DNA from 2 places in the Mangrovibacillus cuniculi genome. Region 1 is predicted to be linked to the other one. Evidence: predicted binding sites of a transcription regulator. Region 1 holds the regulator's gene; the other holds the start of a gene.
What was found. The regulator Rex, encoded in region 1, represses fermentation and respiration genes when NADH is low (regulators of the CRP and FNR family bind a similar motif). The targets are predictions, from matches to a motif close to TTGTGAAATATTTCACAA.
Positions count from the first base shown of each region.

Region 2: the regulator Rex is predicted to act here: its motif matches at 10,041-10,058, upstream of qoxA (cytochrome aa3 quinol oxidase subunit II).

Region 1 is NZ_CP049742.1:3,017,763-3,028,835, forward strand. Features, by position in the region: rRNA gene rrf (5S ribosomal RNA) at 83-199, shown strand; tRNA gene G8O30_RS15390 (tRNA-Met) at 293-366, shown strand; tRNA gene G8O30_RS15395 (tRNA-Asp) at 378-453, shown strand; gene tsaE (tRNA (adenosine(37)-N6)-threonylcarbamoyltransferase complex ATPase subunit type 1 TsaE) at 1,213-1,668, shown strand; gene tsaB (tRNA (adenosine(37)-N6)-threonylcarbamoyltransferase complex dimerization subunit type 1 TsaB) at 1,665-2,369, shown strand; gene rimI (ribosomal protein S18-alanine N-acetyltransferase) at 2,359-2,811, shown strand; gene tsaD (tRNA (adenosine(37)-N6)-threonylcarbamoyltransferase complex transferase subunit TsaD) at 2,808-3,827, shown strand; gene G8O30_RS15420 (ABC-F family ATP-binding cassette domain-containing protein) at 4,340-6,271, opposite strand; gene G8O30_RS15425 (redox-sensing transcriptional repressor Rex) at 6,453-7,106, shown strand; gene G8O30_RS15430 (twin-arginine translocase TatA/TatE family subunit) at 7,179-7,376, shown strand; gene tatC (twin-arginine translocase subunit TatC) at 7,395-8,153, shown strand; gene G8O30_RS15440 (YdiK family protein) at 8,167-8,361, opposite strand; gene G8O30_RS15445 (CPBP family intramembrane glutamic endopeptidase) at 8,362-9,102, opposite strand; gene groES (co-chaperone GroES) at 9,410-9,694, shown strand; gene groL (chaperonin GroEL) at 9,743-11,073, shown strand, end outside.
Region 2 is NZ_CP049742.1:2,542,502-2,553,574, forward strand. Features, by position in the region: gene G8O30_RS12855 (PRD domain-containing protein) at 148-972, opposite strand; gene G8O30_RS12860 (Cof-type HAD-IIB family hydrolase) at 1,023-1,883, opposite strand; gene G8O30_RS12865 (YjiH family protein) at 2,197-3,546, shown strand; gene G8O30_RS12870 (ATP-binding protein) at 3,593-4,813, opposite strand; gene G8O30_RS12875 (spore morphogenesis/germination protein YwcE) at 5,031-5,303, shown strand; gene qoxD (cytochrome aa3 quinol oxidase subunit IV) at 5,886-6,281, opposite strand; gene qoxC (cytochrome aa3 quinol oxidase subunit III) at 6,274-6,897, opposite strand; gene qoxB (cytochrome aa3 quinol oxidase subunit I) at 6,913-8,859, opposite strand; gene qoxA (cytochrome aa3 quinol oxidase subunit II) at 8,878-9,792, opposite strand; gene G8O30_RS12900 (putative bifunctional diguanylate cyclase/phosphodiesterase) at 10,154-11,073, opposite strand, start outside.

The DNA of each region.
Region 1 (11,073 bases):
AACTTGGTGATTCTCGGCAATACGCTTTGGTGGCGCGCAGTATTTAGTTTTGAAAGAACAACGTTCTTTTACATGTACATAGTCTGGTGGCGATAGCGAGAAGGTCACACCCGTTCCCATCCCGAACACGGCAGTTAAGCTTCTCAGCGCCAATGGTAGTTGGGGGTTCTCCCCCTGTGAGAGTAGGACGTCGCCAGGCGATTATTTTTTTCTAGTCAGCTGTAACAAATAGGATGTTTAGGCATATTATGGGTTATGTGTTAATGGAAAAAATTATTTATATTATTATTATCGCGGGGTGGAGCAGCTAGGTAGCTCGTCGGGCTCATAACCCGAAGGTCGTAGGTTCAAATCCTACCCCCGCAATACCAATTGAAGGTCCCGTGGTGTAGCGGTTAACATGCCTGCCTGTCACGCAGGAGATCGCGGGTTCGATTCCCGTCGGGACCGCCATATTTAACTACTCAGGAAGCGTAAAGGTTCCTTTTTTTTATGCCAAGAATTCTAAACCCTTTAGGACCCGTCCTAGAGGGTTTTCTTATTTATTTGTTTGTTTGTTACGTGAAGTAACCACTCATCGTTGTAATAACACTTACATTCTAAGTAATGTAGAGAGTGCTTGATATAGTTTATTAGATAAACAAACGTTATGATGGGGGTTTTATACTGGAAAAATACAAAGCGACCAATCTTTTGGGAGAAGTGACCGAACTATTAGGGAATGCGACCAACTATTGAAGAAAGCGACCGAACTTTGATCAAAGCGACCGGATTATTGAGAAAGCGACCAAACTTACGGGGAAGCGACCAACATTTTTAAAAAGCGACCAAACATTGGCCGTTTTATTAAAAAGTGAGCAGAAGTCGGAGGAAGTGCCCGAATCACCATGAAAAGTGAGCAGAAGTCGGAGAAAGTGCCCGGATCTCCATGAAAAGTGAGCAGAAGTCGGAGAAAGTGCCCGGATCTCCATGAAAAGTGAGCAGAAGTCAGAAAAAGTGTCCGGATTGCTACCAAAAGTAAGCAAAACTCCAAAAAAAGTGACCAGAATCATTTAAAATGTTTGCAGACAACACTCAAACTACACCACTCAACATCCAGGCTAAACATAATTTTGGTCTTTTCGGCTATTCCATGTACAATAGAATTATTGCTATAAACACAATCTACTTAAATATATACATTACATAACATCATGGAGGTGTAGACACGAAATGAAGGAATGGACAACCACTACCCCAGAAGAAACGACTCAGTTGGCACAAGATATTGCCACTCATTTGTCGCCTGGAACAGTTCTCTTACTTGAAGGAGACTTAGGTGCTGGGAAAACAACTTTTACGAAAGGTGTAGCGAAGGCACTTAACATAAAACGTACCGTTAGCAGTCCTACGTTTACAATTATTAAAGAATATAAAGGCACGATGCCTCTTTACCATATGGATGTATATCGACTTGGCGAGAGTGAAGAGGATCTTGGATTTGAGGAATACTTCTATGGAGAAGGTGTTACGCTCGTTGAATGGGCTCATTTAATTCAAGATCAACTTCCAGAGCAGTACGGTGTCTTGAGAATAGAGCGAATTGGTGATGAGGTACGAAAAATAACCTATACACCAGTTGGGGATAAGTACGAGAAGTTAGAGAAAGTATTGGAGGAGTCATTGTGATTACTTTAGCTATAGATACGTCTCACTACCCGTTAAGCGTTGCGCTTGTTAGTGAGACTGAGTTTATTGGTGAACGTACGATTCATGTGAAAAAGAATCACAGTGTCCGCGTGATGCCAACGATTGAAGAATTTTTGAAAGAATGTGAAGTAACGCAGGATCAAATAAGTAGAGTAGCCGTTGCCAAAGGACCAGGTTCTTATACCGGTCTTCGCATTGGTGTTACCATTGCTAAAACGTTAGCGTGGTCTTGGAATGTCCCGCTAGTAGGAGTATCTAGCTTGCTTTCTATTTGTGGCAATGCTCGCTTCTATCCAGAATTAGTTTGTCCAATCTTTGATGCAAGACGAGGTTTAGTCTATACAGGTCTTTACTCATTTACGGACGGGCAACCAAAAACAATGAAGGAAGATACAAATATTCTCCTAACAGACTGGTTAGAAGAATTATCTACTCTTCAAAAGAACATTCTTTTTGTAGGCAATGATCTCGTTACTTTTAAACAAGAAATAACAAACGTACTTGGGGATAGAGCACAATTTGTCTCAAACACAGCTAGCATGCCATCAGCTGCTTGGATTGCAGAGGTTGCACAATCACTACGAGCGGAAGACGTCCATACATTCGAGCCGTCCTATGTGAGACTTGCTGAGGCGGAGGCAAAATGGCAAGAAGAACAGGAGAAGAGCAATGGTCAGTAATACGATGGTCATTCGTTCAATGGATGTAGATGATTTAGACGCAGTGATGCCGATTGAGGTGGAGTGCTTTTCGGTTCCTTGGACAAGGGAAGCTTATGTGCAGGAGTTAACGAATAATCGGTTTGCCCGTTATTTTGTATTAGAGTTTGAGGATAAAATTGTTGGATACGGCGGAATGTGGATTGTGCTCGATGAAGTGCACATCACTAATATTGCGGTATCTCCTGCTTTTCAAGGCAAAAAACTTGGAGAAGCCATTCTTGCTTATATGATGGATGTGGCAAAGTCGGTTAAGGCGATGACTATGACATTAGAAGTTCGAGTGAGCAACAAGCCTGCACAAGGATTATACCGAAAGCTAGGTTTTCAAGATGGTGGGATTCGTAAACAGTACTACACAGATAATCAAGAAGATGCTTTAGTAATGTGGGTGAAATTATGACAAAAGATGTGTTGATACTAGGAATAGAGACGAGCTGTGACGAGACTGCTGCAGCGGTTGTGAAGAATGGTAAAGAGATGCTTTCTAATGTTGTGGCTAGTCAAATCGAAAGTCATAAACGTTTTGGCGGCGTTGTACCAGAAATCGCTTCTCGACATCATGTGGAAGTAATGACGTTAGTGGTGGAAGAGGCGCTGGAGAAAGCCAATGTAACGATGGAAGAGATTGATGCGATTGCCGTGACGGAAGGACCAGGATTAGTTGGGGCATTGTTAGTAGGAGTTAATGCGGCTAAAGCATTGGCTTTTGCTTTCCAAAAACCATTGGTGAATGTGCATCATATTGCTGGCCATATTTATGCGAACGCTTTTGTGAAACCTCTGCAATTTCCACTGTTATCCCTGGTTGTTTCCGGCGGTCATACAGAACTGGTGTATATGCCGGAAGATGGCGTGTTTGAAGTCATTGGAGAAACGCGCGATGACGCGGCTGGGGAAGCGTATGATAAAGTAGCACGTATTTTATCATTACCGTATCCAGGCGGTCCACATATTGATCGCATGGCGGCGAATGGAGAAGATACGTACAAATTGCCGAGAGTTTGGTTGGAGGAAGATTCGTATGACTTTAGTTTTAGTGGCTTAAAGTCTGCCGTGATAAACCTATCTCATAATATGGCGCAGCGCGGAGAAGAGATTCAACCAGAGAACTTAGCTGCTAGCTTCCAAGCAAGTGTGGTCGAGGTGTTAGTCGGCAAAACAAAGCGAGCTGTGGAAGAGTTGGGAGTAAAGCAACTAGTTTTAGCTGGTGGAGTTGCGGCTAATAGAGGTTTACGCCAAGCGATAGAAGATACATTTGTGGATAACGAACAATTAGATGTGGTTATCCCACCGTTATCCCTATGTACCGACAATGCTGCAATGATTGCTGCAGCCGGAACGGTACTTTATCAACAGGGCAAACGAGGTAAAATGGATATGAATGCACATCCGAACTTGGATTTAGAACAATTTTGAGTGGATAGTGTGTGTAACATTGTGGAGAAATACGGTTATCCACATGTGAATAAGTGCTGCACGTGAGGGAGACTTGGCGTGTGGCTTTTTTTGTTGATAAGTTTTGGGGTAGACGGTTGTTAATAGGGGGAGTAGAAGCAGAAAGAAGACCGTCAGCACGAGGAGACGGTCGTCAAAAGTAGAGTAGAAGTAAAAAGTGAACCGTCAGAGCAAGGAGCCGGTCGTGAAAATAGGTGAGGAAGCCAAAAGAAGACCGTCAGCGCGAGAAGAGGATCGTAAAAAGTAGGGTGGAAGCCAAAAGAAGACCGTCAGCGCAAGAAGAGAGTCGTCAAAAATAGAATGGAAGCGAATAGAGAACCGTCTACAGCGTGAGAAGGTCATCAAAATAATAGTTAAAGCAAAAAGTGAACCGTCAGAGCAAGGAGCCGGTCGTCAAAATTAGAGTAGAAGCAAAAAAAGAACCGCCATCCCCATAAAAAAACCACCCAAAGAATCCCTTGGGTGGCCACACTTTATTCATTCAACAAAACCCACTCATCCATTGCCGCCTCAAGCTTACCCTTTGACTCGTCGATCGCTGCTTGGTGCTCCGCTGACTTTTCATAATCTTGATATACTGCCGGATCACACAATGCTTCCTCGTGCTCCGCAATGGTTTCTTCTAAGCTAGCAATCGTTTCTTCTAACTCTTCTAACTTCCTCAAACGCTGACGCTCTTTCTTCTTTTCTTCCTTATCCGCATAGAAAGAGTTCTTCGCAGTTGGCGCAGCAGCAACTACCGCAGCTGAATTTTTCTCTTCTTCCAATCGCTTCAGTGCCGCGAGTTCCGCTTGCTCTTCTTTCTTCTCGACATAATACGTGTAGTCGCCGAGGAAATTCTCAGCGCCTGAAGAACTCAACTCCACAACGCGCGTTGCAATACGATTAATGAAGTAACGGTCATGCGACACAAACAGAATCGTCCCTTCAAAGTCGATCAGCGCATTTTCCAAAATTTCTTTACTATCCAAGTCCAAGTGGTTGGTAGGCTCGTCCAGCAACAGAACGTTAGCGCGGAGAAGCATCAGCTTCGCCAGCGCCACACGTGCTTTCTCTCCACCACTCAACGTCGAAACAGGTTTCAACACATCATCGCCCGAGAATAAAAAGTTCCCAAGCACCGTACGAATCTCTTTTTCCGTATGCGTTGGATAGTCATCCCAAAGCTCTTGCAACACACTTTTATTGGAATGTAGCTTTTGCTGCTCTTGATCGTAGTATCCAATTACCACATGACTACCATAGCGGAAAGATCCGTCAATAGCCGGTAATTCCTTTAACAACGTCTTGAGAAGAGTAGACTTTCCGATACCATTCGGACCCACGAGGGCAATGCTATCTCCTTTGTTCACCGAAAAATGAATGTCTTTGGAAAGCGGCTGATCATATCCAATCGCCAAACCTTCCACACTCAACACATCATTCCCAGTCGGACGGTCAAAGGAAAAGCCAAAAGAAGCGGACTTCTCATCACCATCTGGGCGATCCAATCGATCCATTCGCTGCAACTTATTACGTCGACTTTGTGCTTGCTTTGTCGTAGAGGCACGCGCTAGGTTTCGCTGAACGAAATCTTCTAGTCGCGCAATCTCTTCTTGCTGGCGCTCGTACATTTTCATCTCGCGCTCGTAATCTAGCGCTTTTTGCTCTAAGTACTTAGAATAGTTCCCTACAAATCGCTTCGACTTCATGCGAGATAGCTCCACCACTTGGGTTACTACTTTATCTAAGAAATAACGGTCATGGGAAACAAGTAAAATCGCACCATCGTAGGATTGTAAGTATGTTTCCAACCATGCTAACGTTTCTATGTCTAGATGGTTGGTAGGCTCATCCAGTATTAAAATGTCTGGCTTTTGTAAAAGCAGTCGTGCGAGTGCTAGTCGCGTCTTTTGACCACCGCTTAATGTCGCAATCGATGTATCGTAATCCATCTCGCTAAAACGCATTCCGTGAAGAACCGAACGAATGTCTGCTTCATATTGGTAGCCACCGCTGTCTTTAAACGTTACTTGGAGATGGTCGTACTCTTTCAACAACTTGTCGTATTGCTCCTGATCTTCATAAATAGAAGGATCTGCCATGCGTTGTTCCAGTGTACGAAGCTGCGATTCCATTTGACGAAGGGAGTCAAAGACTTTCAGCATTTCTTCCCAGATAGACTGAGACGACTCTAGACCAGTATCCTGCGCCAGGTAGCCAATCTCCACATCTTTTGGTTTCATAATTTCGCCTTCATCGTACGACATGGAGCCTGCAATCATTTTTAGTAGAGTGGATTTACCAGCACCGTTTCGACCGACTAAGCCGATGCGATCTCTTGTTTGTACTTCTAATTTTATATTGGTTAATACGGGTTCAGCCCCGAAATATTTAGATAGATTTTGGACTTGTAACAATATCATGATTTTCACCTCAACTACTCTAGTTTATCGCAGCAACGGTTCTTCGGCAATCTTCTCCACATTGTGTGAGATTTCACAGACATTTTTTATAAAATAGTGTATGATAGAAAGCGAGGCTATTTTAACTTGTAGTTTTGGAAGCGCTATCAGTTTGACTTGACGAATTTTGGGGGGAATTCCAATGCAAGATCAACCGAAAATACCACAGGCAACGGCGAAACGATTGCCATTATATTATCGATTCTTAAAAAATCTTCATGCATCGGGAAAACAACGCGTGTCTTCAGCGGAGTTAAGTGAAGCGGTGAAAGTCGATTCCGCAACGATCAGAAGAGATTTCTCTTACTTTGGGGCGTTAGGAAAAAAAGGTTATGGCTATAACGTTCACTATCTAATAACATTTTTCCGAAAAACACTGGACCAAGACGAACTAACGAAGGTTGCGTTAATTGGTGTCGGTAACTTAGGAACTGCTTTTCTTCATTATAACTTCTTAAAGAATAATAATACAAAGATTGAGATGGCGTTTGATGTGTCGAATGAGAAAGTGGGTTCAGAGATTGGAGACGTGCCGGTTTATCATATGGATGAACTAGAGCGTTTTTTAGAGGTAGAGGACATCCAGGTAGCGATCTTAACGGTGCCTGCGCCGGTTGCTCAGAGTATCACGGATCGACTTGTTAGTTCAGATATTAAAGGAATCTTAAATTTCACACCTGCTCGTTTAAACGTGCCGTCACATATCCGTGTGCACCACATTGACTTAGCCGTAGAGTTACAAACACTTGTGTATTTCTTAAAGCATTACGGAGCAGCAGAGGAAATTCAGATTTAACTACTTTTCTAGCAATCATAGCCATATTATTGAAATTCCGTTATGATGGACATAAGGAGGTGCGGATGCATCATGCCAGGAGCAGCTAGTTTAATTATTATCTTAATCGTAGCCCTTTTAATTTTCGGACCGAAAAAGTTACCGGAGCTTGGAAGAGCTTTCGGAAGTACGTTAAAAGAATTTAAACACGCAACAAAAGGTCTTGCAGATGACGATGAACCATCTTCCAAGGCGAAAGAAACACAAGCAAATTCAACGAGTGAACGTTAATAGAGTAGGATGATTAGCATGAGTCACGAACAAATGACGGTGATGGAGCATTTGGACGAGCTACGAAAGCGTCTGTTTGGCGTTGCAATCTTTTTTGTTGTTGCGCTAATCGGAAGCTTTTTTATAGCGCCGACCTTCATTACATATTTACAACAATCACCTGAAGCGAGTGCCTTAACGTTAAATGCTTTTCGGATGACCGATCCGTTTAAAGTGTATATTCAGATGACCATCTTTCTTGCTTGTGTGGTCACAGCTCCACTTATTCTGTTTCAACTTTGGGCATTTATTTCACCAGGTTTATATGAGAAAGAACGACGGGTAACCCTTAGTTATATTCCGATGTCTGTTCTGTTATTTTTAGGCGGATTATCGTTTTCGTACTTCGTTTTGTTTCCCTTTGTTGTCGATTTTATGATGACGCTATCTGGGAATATGGAAGTGCAAACAACAATAGGAATTAACGAATACTTTTCGTTTTTATTTCAACTAACGTTGCCATTTGGCTTCTTATTTCAACTTCCTATCGTTATGTTATTTTTAACAAGACTAGGGATTGTGACACCGATGTTTTTAGCGAGCATACGTAAATACGCGTATTTTACATTGCTCGTGATAGCAGCGTTTATTACGCCGCCAGACATCATGTCTCACATACTAGTGACATTACCACTGTGTGTGTTGTACGAAATTAGTATTGTGATTAGTAGATTTGGATATAAGAAAGCCATGGAAGCGGAGCAACAACAAGAATTAGAACAAAAAAGTGACCTGTAACAGGTCACTTTTTTTACATGCTTTTCTTTAATTTAAAGTGAAGCAAGATATTTCGAATTCCTGCTCCAAGGTCAATGGTAGCAATGAAGATGATGAGTACTCCGAAGAATCCCCAGCCGTATTCTCCCACGTGTCGTACGGCTACGAATGTAAAGAGTAAGCCGAGTATGGTGTATAAAATTCCTGATGATAATGGTGTTGGCCTCATTTAAAATCCAAAACCTCCTATAAATCCTTCTACCGATTGCATATATTTTTCTAACTCGTCCGCAAAAACGTACTGGGCTAAGACAACAAAGGTGTTCATCGCTACGTGTGCGATAATTGGGACGATAATCCGTTTTGTATAGACATATAAGAAAGAAAATACTAATCCCATTGCCGTGTACAGAAGCGTGTGCTCCAATTCCATGTGACCTACCGAGAAGATTACGGAACTGATGATGGCTGCGGGGAAGAAAGAGAATCTTTCATATAATGCCCCAAAAATAACTTTACGGAACACGATTTCTTCTAAGATTGGCCCGATGACTGCTACAACTAAGATGAAGATAGGTGCTTGTTCGATAATACCAATAATTTGTTGGGTGTTCTCAGAACCCAATTCAATTCCCATTGCTTGCTCTAGTAAGGCAGCAAACCCTTGAGCGAATAAAGCTAAAGGCAAACCAAGAATGGTAAAGAGTACACTCGGTACGACTGGAAGAGGTGTTTCTTGATCAAGCTTGTATGGTTTCCCAGCTTTTCGTAAGAGAATGACCATAATGATTAATCCAAGTATAAAGCCTACTAACGTAGCGTATAATGCAAAGTTGGCAACAAGCTTTTCTGCCTCTGCTACGGGAGTATCCCTCATTTTTAAGATGAATCCATAAAGTAATGTAGGGATTGCTGGTAGTAACTGAACGCAAATAAACGTAAAAATGATCCCAATATATATTCTAGGCAATAGTGTAGTCTCCTTTTTGTTTAGCGAGTAAGAACTTATTCAAATAGAAATGTCATATTCCAGTTGCGCAACCGCGGGTAAACGTGCGCCATACGCATTTCCTTTTCAATTCTACTAGTTAACGCTTGCAACTTCAAATATTAGGACGAAAAAGCGAGGAAAATACTGTCGAAAGAATCCTGAAAAAATTTTATTCTTCTCACTTGCAAAGAGGATAAGTTTTCATTAAACTAATAGTTGTGTTAGCACTCCTTTATTGTGAGTGCTAATAAATAATCATTTTTACCTTTTGAGGAGGTTGTTTCACTTGTTAAAACCACTAGGAGATCGTGTTGTGATTGAGCTAGTAGAAACAGAAGAAAAAACGGCTAGCGGAATCGTACTTCCTGACAGTGCGAAGGAAAAGCCACAGGAAGGTAAGGTTGTAGCAGTAGGTACAGGTCGTGTATTAGACAACGGTGAGCGTGTAGCACTGGAAGTTGCTGAGGGTAATCGTATTATCTTCTCTAAATATGCAGGTACTGAAGTGAAATATGAAGGTAACGAATACTTAATTTTACGCGAAAGCGACATTTTAGCGATCGTAGGCTAATTGTCTTATAACATAATAAAAACATATTAATTAGAGGAGGTCATTTTCATGGCAAAAGACATTAAGTTCAGTGAAGAAGCACGTCGCTCGATGCTACGTGGTGTAGATAAACTGGCAGACGCGGTGAAAGTTACATTAGGACCAAAAGGACGTAACGTTGTTCTTGAGAAGAAATTCGGTTCTCCACTAATCACAAATGATGGTGTAACGATTGCAAAAGAAATCGAGCTAGAAGATGCATTCGAAAACATGGGTGCGAAACTAGTTGCGGAGGTTGCTAGCAAAACGAACGAAATTGCTGGTGACGGTACTACTACTGCAACAGTTCTAGCACAAGCGATGATCCGTGAAGGATTAAAGAACGTAACAGCTGGTGCTAACCCTGTAGGTATCCGTAAAGGTATCGAAAAAGCGGTTGCTACTGCTGTAACAGAACTAAAAGCAATTTCTAAACCAATCGAAAGCAAAGAGTCTATCGCACAAGTTGCGGCGATTTCTGCTGCTGATGAAGAAGTTGGTCAACTAATTGCTGAAGCAATGGAGCGCGTTGGAAACGACGGCGTTATCACAATTGAAGAGTCTAAAGGTTTCACTACAGAGCTTGATGTAGTTGAAGGTATGCAATTCGACCGTGGATACGCATCTCCTTACATGGTAACGGATTCTGATAAGATGGAAGCGGTTCTTGATAACCCTTATATCTTAATTACGGATAAAAAGATCGGTAACATCCAAGAGATCCTACCTGTACTTGAGCAAGTTGTTCAACAAGGTAAGCCTCTATTAATCGTTGCAGAAGACGTAGAAGGCGAAGCGTTAGCTACATTAGTAGTGAACAAACTTCGTGGTACATTTAATGCAGTAGCTGTTAAAGCTCCTGGATTCGGTGACCGTCGTAAAGCAATGTTAGAAGACCTTGCTATCTTAACTGGTGGTGAAGTGATTACAGAAGATCTAGGTCTAGATCTGAAATCAGCTAACATCATGCAATTAGGTCGCGCTGCGAAAGTTGTTGTGACAAAAGAGAACACAACAGTAGTAGAAGGTGCTGGTGAGTCTGACAAAATCATGGCTCGTGTAAACCAAATCCGTGCGCAAATGGAAGAAACATCTTCTGATTTCGACCGTGAAAAACTACAAGAGCGCCTAGCAAAATTAGCTGGTGGCGTAGCAGTAGTGAAAGTTGGAGCGGCTACAGAAACAGAATTAAAAGAGCGTAAACTTCGTATTGAAGATGCTCTAAACTCTACGCGTGCAGCGGTAGAAGAAGGTATCGTAGCTGGTGGTGGTACTGCGCTTGTAACTGTTTACAACACAGTAGCTGCAATCGAAGCAGAAGGCGATGTACAAACAGGTATCAATATCGTTCTTCGTGCACT
Region 2 (11,073 bases), 480 kb from region 1:
TATGTCGTCGAATACATCTTAGGTCTTGCCTGCATTACCAGTCACAATCCTGCGGTATGAAGTTGATGGTTCCAGTATACGAATCGTAAACGCTTTCGTCAATAGATGAAACCTATTTCTTGTCGAAACTTGTAGAATACTGATTGTTCACTTCATTAAACGCTGAATATGCAATGCTATATACGCAATTTCTGTATCAGGAAAATGGTACTGCTCATCTTCTCGTAAAGAAATAATGATTTCTTTCGCACATTGATAAGCCTCTTGATACTTTTCTTTGATAAGTTCTAACATATCTTCGTCTATCGGATGAAATTCTTCCCCTTGCTCGATGCGATGAAGCGCAAAACGCAGATGGGTAATTAACCTCTGATAGTTGATAGACTCTTCCTCAATACGAATTTGTAGCTTCTCTTCTATTTGCTCCACAAACTCTCTCATAATCGTTGCTTGCTTCAACGATTCGTTCATAGAAGGAGCGTCCATCTTGGCCGTATGGATATGAAGAGCAATATGTGCCACTTCATCTTCAGGTATCTCCACACCGATTTCTTCTCTAATCAATTCTTTCGCCCACATACCTATTTCATATTCTTTTCGATACAATGTACGAATTTCATTTAATAGCTTATTGTGTATAACAAATCCATTGGCCATTCTTTCTAAGGCAAAAGATAGGTGATCCGTAAGAGCAATATGTATGTGATCACTTAGTGGAGCAGAAAGTTCTCTTTCTGCCTGACTGATGATTTTTTCTGCCAAATCAATATGCTTTTCCGGCACCGTAGCTAAAAGTTGCTGAAATTTTTCTGACGAGTTTGCATGCATGATAAAGATTTTCTCTATTTTATCTCTCGGAATAATATCATTGTTTCGCTTTCCAAATGCAATCCCTTTTCCCATCACAATCTTTTCTTGCGGCCCATCTACCACTACAACAGCGTTATTGTTTAGAATACGAAAAATCCTCATGTTCTCCTCCTAACCCTCTGGCAGATGGGTAAAATCACTTCTCAGTCTCCCTATTTCTCCAGAAATTTATTGACGATATACCCTACGCCACTTTCTCTGTTGGATAACGTTTGATAAGCACAGTACTGTTTTATTGGTTCAGCTGCATTACCCATGGCTACAGGTATACCCACTGCCTTCATCATCGATAAATCATTAAAGTTGTCGCCAATCGCCATGGTGTCTTTTAGAAGGAGATTATGTTTTTCTACGTACTTCTTCAACGCAATCCCCTTTTGAGCATGTAGACTATTTACTTCAATATTATCGCTACCTGATGAACTTATCGCTAAATTAGGAATCTCACGTAAAGCTATATTCGCATTGTCTAACGACTGATCTTTTCTGGAGAAAGCCAGGAATTTATAGATCGTTACGTCATCATTGTTAAATAAAGTATCATAGCCTTCTACTTCTTTTATATCGCTCTCTTTGAATCGTTCTAGCGCTTTCTTTTCTACCTCTTCTTTTGGTACTTCTGGATTGGCTGTTAAAAAGATATCCACCAAAACATCTACGCCACGTTGCTCATTTTCTGTGTAGGTACCATGACTTGTATACACTTCAAAATAAATATCTTCCTCACGAAGAATGGACGCAGCACGCATAGATTCTTCCACACCCATACCGTTCATCTCTATGATTGTGCCGTCTGGCTCTCTAATTTCTGCTCCATTTACACAAATAAGAGGTACTCTCAAACCAGCTTCTTGTAAAACATTCTTCGCTTCCACGTAGGAACGGCCTGTCGCAACCACTACGTGAACACCTTTTTCGATAGCATTCAATAAAGCCAAGCGATTTTGTTCTGTAATCTCTTGATGTTGATTCAATAAAGTTCCGTCCATATCTGTTGCTATACACATTACCATGTCAAATCGCCCCTTTATGATAGTAGTATCTGTATTGTACCACGATGATCTCTTACACTAACAGTTTTGGCTCTGCGTAATTCTATTCAAGGATATTATTTTCACGATACTTCCTGTCTTTCCTTTCAAACAAAAGTGTAAAGCGCTTACAAGGTAATGATACTTGTGATACAATAGTTTTCGGAATGTTTCGTCTATATAGAGATTAGTGAAACCAGTAGATTTATTCACATTATTGTATTAAAATAAGACGAGTTTTTATTTTTATACAATAATGTGTTATATATATACATTCATTAAAGGAGGAACGATTATGAAATCTACAAAAGGATTAAGCCTATTTATTATCCCTTCCCTGATAGGAATCATCCTATTTATGATTCCTCTACCTTATGACGGAGGATTTACCATACCAGTAGCTATTCTGTCCAATGAATTAGGGGCATTACTGGGTAACTCTGTACCTACTATCATGACTTGGTTAATCATTATTACAGCTATCTTAACCATCGTTTTTACGATTAAAGTAAAAGCAGACCCTAATGCTTTTGAACAATACCCATTCTTTAAAGGGCTATTTGCCGTAAACCTTGTTTGGGTCATTACTCGTATCATTGGAGCAATATTTGCTGCGATGACACTTTGGCAAATTGGACCTAAAGAAATTACAGGGGAGTACACGGGCGGATTACTCCTTTATGAATTGCTACCTATTCTATTCACAGTCTTTTTATTTGCCGGCCTATTTTTACCGCTTCTATTAAATTTCGGGTTATTAGAATTATTCGGTACACTTTTATCTAAATTTATGAGACCCATCTTTAAACTACCGGGTCGTTCATCCATTGATGCCTTAGCTTCTTGGTTAGGAGACGGCACTATTGGCGTTTTATTAACTAGTAAACAATACCAAGAAGGATTTTATACAAAAAGAGAAGCTGCTGTCATTGGGACAACTTTCTCTGTTGTATCTATTACATTCACTATCGTTATCTTAGAAAAAGTTGAACTATCTAGTTACTTCTTTTCCTTCTATGGAACCATCGTTTTAGCTGGAGTTGTTGCAGCCATAATAATGCCGCGCATTCCTCCTTTATCTACAAAAGCAAACACGTATGTAACAGAAGTAGATTCAGATGGAAAGGAAGAAGATATTCCAGAAGGCAAAGGTCGTTTTGCACATGGAATCGAATTAGCTGTTGAACGTGCAGAGAAAAACACGAGTGTACGTGAGTTCTTGAAAGACGGCGGAAAAAATATTCTAGACATGTGGATGGGTGTTGCACCAGTCGTAATGGCCTTTGGTACCATTGCCGTCGTTATTGCGGAAACAACGCCTGTTTTCACTTACTTAGGAATGCCATTCGTTCCTCTATTAGAACTTCTGCAAGTTCCAGAAGCTAATAAGGCTGCTGAGACCGTTGTGATCGGTTTTGCAGATATGTTCCTACCGGCAATCTTAATTTCGGAAGTACAGTCAGAGCTAACTAGGTTTATCGTTGCAGCATTGTCCGTTACGCAGTTAATTTACATGTCAGAGGTTGGTGGGCTATTACTAGGGTCAAAAATTCCTGTGAATTTTAAAGACTTAGTATTAATTTTCTTACTTCGCACATTAATTACGTTGCCAATTATCGTGGGTATGGCTCATTTAATTTTCTAATAAAAAGGGTGCAGAGTTTATAAATTTACTCTGCACCCTCTTTATATTATGCAACGTTTTCCTCATAAATCGGTAACGTTACCTTCACTACAGTTCCCACAGACTCTTCACTGGTAATTTCTAATGTACCCTTATGTTCCTGAACCATTTTTGTAGTCAGCGTAAGGCCTAATCCAAGACCTTTCTCTTTTAGCGTAAAGAATGGTTGTCCAATGTGCTTTAATCGTTCTTTGGAGATTCCAATCCCTGTGTCTTTAATTGATAGAATAATAGAGCTATCTACAACTTGGCAACTTATAAAAACATAACCACCAGCAGGCATTGCTTCAATAGCATTCTTTATAATATTGATAAAAATCTGGATCAGTTGCTGTCGATCTCCCATCACTTCCACTTGTGGCCAAGTTGGTTCCCAATCTAGAACTACACTTTCTTTTGTCGCCTCTGGCTGTAGTAGAGATGTTACATAATCGAGAGCTTCTATTATGTTACACGGTGTTTTGGTTTTTGCTTGTGGTTTTGCTAAACTCAACCATTCACTGGACATAATATGTATTCGATCTAGTTCTACCTTCATTACCTGTGTATAATATTTATCCACCGTTCCACTTTCACTAATTAATTGGACGAAACCTTGAAGAGTGGTAATCGGATTTTTTACTTCATGTGCGATTCCAGCAGCTAATTCACCTATGACCCCTAGCTTTTCTCTTTGAAGAACAATAGCTTCTGTCTCTTTTAATTGAGATATATCGCGACCAATTGTCACTAAAGCTTTCCTGCTCCCATCTGGGTGAAACAAAGGAATCTTTATCACATCAAACGTTTTAAATTCTCCTGATGGAATATAGAAAGCTTCGTCTCCTCGAGTGTTTTCACCCACTTCCCAGGATTTTTGATCAGAGTCTCTACAGTATTCAAACGACTCTTTAAAAAACGGAATAAGTTCACCTAGTTCTGTATCTGTTTTCCCAATGTAATTGATTTCTTGCATACAGTATAAACGTTTACCAAATTCATTTACGTATAACCATCTTCCGTCTCCATCCTTATAACAGACAAAATCAGGCATCGACTCTAGCATATGAGAGTAAAGCGTTTCCGTTATGGTTACCCCAGTTTTAACAGAAGTAGTCTCCCTTATCGTCTTTACACTAAAAAAAATCAAACCGATTAGTAAAGCTATTTGGGCCCACAATTCTTCTAATAAAATAATTCCAATAATAAAAGGTATGTATATAGTTGAACGATAGAGCCATGTCTTCATCTAACATAACCCGCCTTTTCTTAGGTAGTACTTTTATTTTACTAAATTTACACTCTTTTTCCTATTAAAAGAAGAAAGTTTCTAGTATTGGAAAAAATTAAGCACAAGCTCTTTTCTTTTTCATAAAGTATGTTATTATAGTTGTAACAAAACGTTCACATTTTATATGTTTTTTAGACAAATTTGAAACCGCTATCATTAACAGGAGGGAAAAATTATGGATGTATTTGTACTATATTTATGTATCGCAACAGCAACACCACTTTTCATGTGGAAGGAGCATCGTAAAATGGCAATCATCCATATCCCGTTTATTATCGGTTTATGGGTAGGATTTGGTTACTATCTAGCAAGTGAACAAATAACGCTGATGGGTCATATCGGTGTTTGGTCCATGATTTTAATAAACTTTATTTTTGCACACGTTGCGGCTTATGTCTTATACGCAAGCCCGTTCTTAAAGAAAATGAAACGTTCTACTCAACGATAAAATACAAAAAGCAGCCTGTGGAGGGCTGCTTTTTTGTTTCGTCTATATTTGTGGACAAAGTGTTGATAACTGAATTGTTCCATACCTTTTCAACAACTTATTAAGGAGATAAATTTAAACCTACTTGTTGTACACAGTTTTTTTGATTTTGTTAACTTTTTTGTGTTGATTTGTTTTTCTCTTGGCGATTTTGCAGTTTGTCGGCTACTGCTCCTTGCTCTCATGGCGACTTAACCACTTTGTCGCCTCCTTCCCCTCGATCGCATGGCGACTTTAGCGGTTTGTCGCCTTACTATCCTCGCTCACATGGCGACTTTGACGCTTTGCCGCCTTCCTTTCCCCACTCTCATGGCGGCTTTGACGCTTTGCCGCCTTTTTCCCTCTCTTTCACAGCGGCTTAACCGCTTACGCCGCCTCTTTTCTCTAAGCTAACCAACGGCATAAGCGCTTACGCCGTACAAATAGAGATTCATCTAAGGTGCACAACCGCTTTTGCACCAACCCAAACATCTATCCACAATTCTTCCACAAATAATCTCCACACCATAACAAAAAGGACTCCCCGTAGGAAGTCCTCATTTGTTACTCTCCACCATGTTCCTCAGTGGATGAGTTATGCTCCATTTGCCCAGCTGGTATGTTGGAGTTATGTTCATGATCTCGGTGAATACCGAAGTACATAACCCATACAGATCCAACTACTACTACTGCTGCAATGAAAGCTGCGTATAATATGGTACCAGTTTGCCAGATTCCATCTTCAGACTCTGTCATGTGCATAAACATTACTAGCTGAAGAACTGCTTGAACGAGAGCAAAGATGGTGATAATCCACATTGTAGCTCCGTTAGAGAAGTCCATTTTCAGGACTACGAACACAGCTGCGATTGTTAAAACTAGTGATAATACAAATCCAATCAAGTGTTTCCATGGAAAGGAATCGTAATCGTGTGCATGAGCTTCTTTTGTTTTAGCCATTTTGCAACACCAACCCTCCTAGATAAACTCCTGTGAATAAGAAGATCCACACAACATCAAGGAAGTGCCAGTATAAACTAGAGATAAATACTTTACGTGCAGTTACTGGTGTTAATCCACGTTTACTTAACTGAATTAGGATTAAGATAATCCATAGGATACCCATAAATACGTGGGCACCGTGAGTTCCAGCTAGTAAGAAGAAGGATGACCAATAAGCACTTGTACCAATATTTGCACCTTCGTGAATGAAGTGTAAGAATTCTTCAATCTCAAAGTATAAGAATCCAACGCCCAGTAGAATCGTTACTACTAACCAAGTAATAGTACCTTTTAATCTACCACCGCGCATTTCATGAATTGCTAAACCACATGTAAAACTGGATGTTAATAGAATGAATGTTTGAATCAGTAGAGAATCCACTGCAAACACGTCAGCCATTGTTACATCGCCATTCGTCCGTTGTAGAAGGACGAAGTATGCAGCAAACAGTGTCGAGAATAGCGCCACCTCGGCACCAAGGAAAATCCAGAATCCTAAGATGTTTAGGCGGCCTGTTTCCGTTTGATATTCAAGCGGCATATGTTTGTATGCCGCATCATTTGCAGATGCCATATGTTTCGTCCTCCTTTACACAGACTTTTTCAGATCTTCTTGAATTTCTTCTACAGGTACATAGAATCCGTCATCATAGTCAAATGAACGCGTTGCAAGAGTTATAAGAACTCCAACTAGTCCGGCAATCGCCATTCCATACCACTCAAAGACTAAACCGAATCCTGCTACAAAGAAGAACACTGATTGGATAAACGGAATACCAGAATAGCTTGGCATATGAATAGGCACAATCTTTTGAGGTTGACCTGGTTTCCAACCGTTTTTCTTCATGTAGTGGAATTGATCTAAAGATTCTACTTTTGGTACTACTGCAAAGTTGTAGTGAGGAATTGGTGTTTGTGTGTACCACTCTAACGTACGACCTTGGCCGTTCCATGAGTCTCCAGACGTTTCACGAGCTTCAAAACGGAAGCTGTAGTAGATGTTATACACAAGAATAACGAAACCAATTGCCATTCCTACTGCCCCAATACTTGATACAACGTTTAGATCCATCCAGCCAGTTTCTGCTGCATACGTATGAACACGACGAGGCATTCCATCTAGACCTAAGAAGTATTGCGGGAAGAAACAAATATTAAATCCGATAACGAAGAACCAGAAGCTCCATTTTCCAATTCGATCGTTTAATTTGTGACCAAACATTTTTGGGTACCAGAAGTATAGACCTGCGAAACAAGCGAATACCGTACCAGAAATTAAAACATAGTGGAAATGGGCCACTAAGAAGTACGTATTATGATACTGATAGTCGGCTGCTGCCATCGCAAGCATTACCCCTGTTACTCCACCGATAACAAAGTTAGGAATAAACGCTAGAGACCAAAGCATTGGTGTCGTGAAGCTGATTTTCCCTTTATATAGCGTAAATAGCCAGTTAAAGATTTTAACCCCTGTAGGGATTGCAATCGCCATTGTTGTAATAGAGAAGAAGGAGTTAACCTCTTCACCCGCTCCCATTGTAAAGAAGTGGTGAACCCATACAACGAAGGAAAGTGCTGCGATACCAACCATGGAATAAACCATCGCTTTGTATCCAAAAAGTGTTTTCTTCGCAAACGTTGCGATAATTTCAGAGAACATACCGAACGCAGGAAGAATAACAATATATACTTCAGGGTGTCCCCAAATCCAGAAAAGGTTCGCCCAAAGCATTGGCATACCATCTCCAGCAAGTGTGAAGAAGTGAGTACCAAACAGACGGTCTGTTGTCATCATTGCAAGAGCAACCGTTAAGATTGGGAAAGCAAAGATGATAATAATTGATGTAATAAGCGTTGACCAAGTAAAGATTGGCATTCTCATTAATGTCATACCTGGTGCACGCATTTTCAAGATTGTTACTAAGAAGTTAATACCTGTTAATAACGTACCGATACCAGATACCTGTAGACCTAATAGATAGTAGTTTTGACCAGGACCAGGGCTCAATTCGTTACCTGCAAGTGGCATGTAAGAAGTCCATCCTGCAGCTGGAGATCCTCCGTACACGAAAGAGATGTTAAACAACATCGCTCCCATAAAGAATGTCCAGAAACTAATTGCATTTAAGTATGGATACGCAACGTCACGCGCTCCAATTTGAAGTGGAACAACCACGTTCATTAAACCAATTAAGAACGGCATTGCCATGAAGATAATCATGACTGTACCATGTGTTGTAAATATTTCATTATAGTGCTGCGAACTTAAGAAATCATTGTTCGGCACCGTTAGCTGCGCACGCATTAAAAGCGCATCGACACCACCGCGGAAGAACATTAATACTGCGGCGATAATATACATAATACCAATTTTCTTATGGTCAACAGTAGTTAGCCATTCTCTCCAAAGCCAACCCCATTTTTTAAAATAAGTAAGGACCGCTACGATAGCAATCGACGTCATGACGATTGACACTTGAGCACCTAAGATTAGCGGGTCACCTGTAATGATATAGTCATACCATTTCACATCCATTGGTAAGGCGCCTCCCTTCTATTCTTCCTCTTTCACTTTTTCACGTAAATGATAGTTTACTGGCTCTTTTCCAAGTCGCTCACGAACTTCTACTGCGTAAGATGCATTTTGTGCGTGGTTAACCCAATCTAAATGAGTACCACTAAATATCATCTCTTCTACTTGTCCTTGAACCATTAAATTTTCATCATAAAATTCTTGCGTTAATTCAGGAGCAGTTTCTTTTGTTTCTTCTGCCCAAGCGTCGAATTCACTTTCTTCCATTGCGGTTACCGTGAACTCTTGCCCTGTAAACTCTTCCCCATTGAAGTTAGAGTTACGTCCCCAGAACTCGCCTGGTTCGTTCGCCATTAGCATTAACTTTGTCTCCATACCAGCCATGGAATACTTTTGTCCTCCTAGAGCTGGAATCCAAAATGATTGCATGGAGTCAGCTGATGTCAGACGGAACATTACCGGTCGATCAGCTGGAATTACTAAGTGGTTAACTGTTTCAATATCCTCTTCTGGATAACTAAACATCCACTTCCAGTCTACAGATGTTACATGAACTACTAGTGGATCTTTGTCACTGCCGTTCTCCGGTATTTCCTCTAGCGCATATATCGCGCGCACTGTAGGAACAGATAGAGCAATAACGATTAAAATAGGAACTACTGTCCAAATAATCTCTAGTTTTGTACTACCGTGTTGTTCTGGATCATAATCTTCATCTCCATCGCGATCACGGTATTTTACTAGCATATAAGTAAACAAGATAAAGACTACAAGAACGATAAATAACATGAATCCTATGGAAAGCCAAATTAGGTTTGCTTGAATTTCAGCCATCGGTCCCTTAGGATCAAGTACCAGTAGCTGTGAGCATCCCGATAATACCAATAGAGGTAGCATCATTAAGCTCAAGCTAAAGAGTTTCCACCACTTACGCATAGGCGCAGTCACCTTCCCTTCAACTACTTTTCCTTTTATGGCAACTATGCATGAATCGAAATAAGCCTAAATTGATCATACATGATCGTGCTATTACTATACCAAATTACAACTCTCTCTGTTCGCATATTCACAAAGATTCACCTGTTTCTCATCAAACTCTCACATTTTTGTTAAAGTTTCGTCACAATCCAGCCACAAATATGGATTGTATACCCAATAGTGGAATTCTTCAACGGGAAATGAGTTTGTTTAAATTTTCACAATATATAAAAGAGTGGTTCTTTTGATGTTCTAATCCCTGTTGACTTGCATATAGAAAAAAACCAGGTGAAAAATCTACCCGGCTTCTTTGTAACTTCTATTTATTGGATATTGGTTGTTTTAACAGTTCTTCTACCTGAGATACTTCCATTGGTTTACCAATATAATATCCTTGTAAGACGTCGCAATCTCTGCTCTTTAACCAATCAACTTGCTCTTTCGTCTCTACCCCTTCTGCTACAACTACTAAATCCAATGCTCTTCCCATGGCGATGATAGCTTCTACAATCTTTGCCTGGTGATCTATTGTTGTAATATCCGCAATAAAGCTTCTATCAATTTTTAGCGTATCAAATGTGAAGTTCTTCAAATAATTCAAAGAGCTATACTCTACACCAAAGTCATCAATCGCAATCTTCATACCAATATCTTTTAGTCTTTCAAAAACCTTTGACGACTGACTAGAATTCTTCATTACCGTGTTTTCCGTAAGTTCTATTTCAATACACTTTGGGTCTACATCATATTTCATCAGTTTTCCTGTTAGCATCGTTAAAAAGTTTTCATGATGGACTTGTCTTGCCGATACATTGATTGCCATGCAGATTGAACTGCTAAGCGTTTGCTGCCACTCTTTTAATTGTTTTAACGCTTGATCAATAACCTGTTCCCCAATCGGAATGATTAATCCTGTTTCTTCTGCTAAAGGAATAAATTCCGCTGGTGAAATGAGACCTTTTTTCCCATGCTCCCACCTAAGCAACGCTTCTACACCTATTATCTTACCCGTATGACAACATTGCTTCGGTTGATAATGTAACAAAAATTCATCCTTTGTTAACGCTTTTCTCAAGTCTTCTTCTAGTTCGATTAAGTTTGTAGATGATTTTTGATTTCGGGCAGAATAAAATATAAAACTGTTCTGCTCTTCTTTTTTGGCAACATACATCGATATGTCCGCTCTTCGAAGTAACGTATTGATATCTGTTCCATCATCAGGAAACATCGTAACTCCAA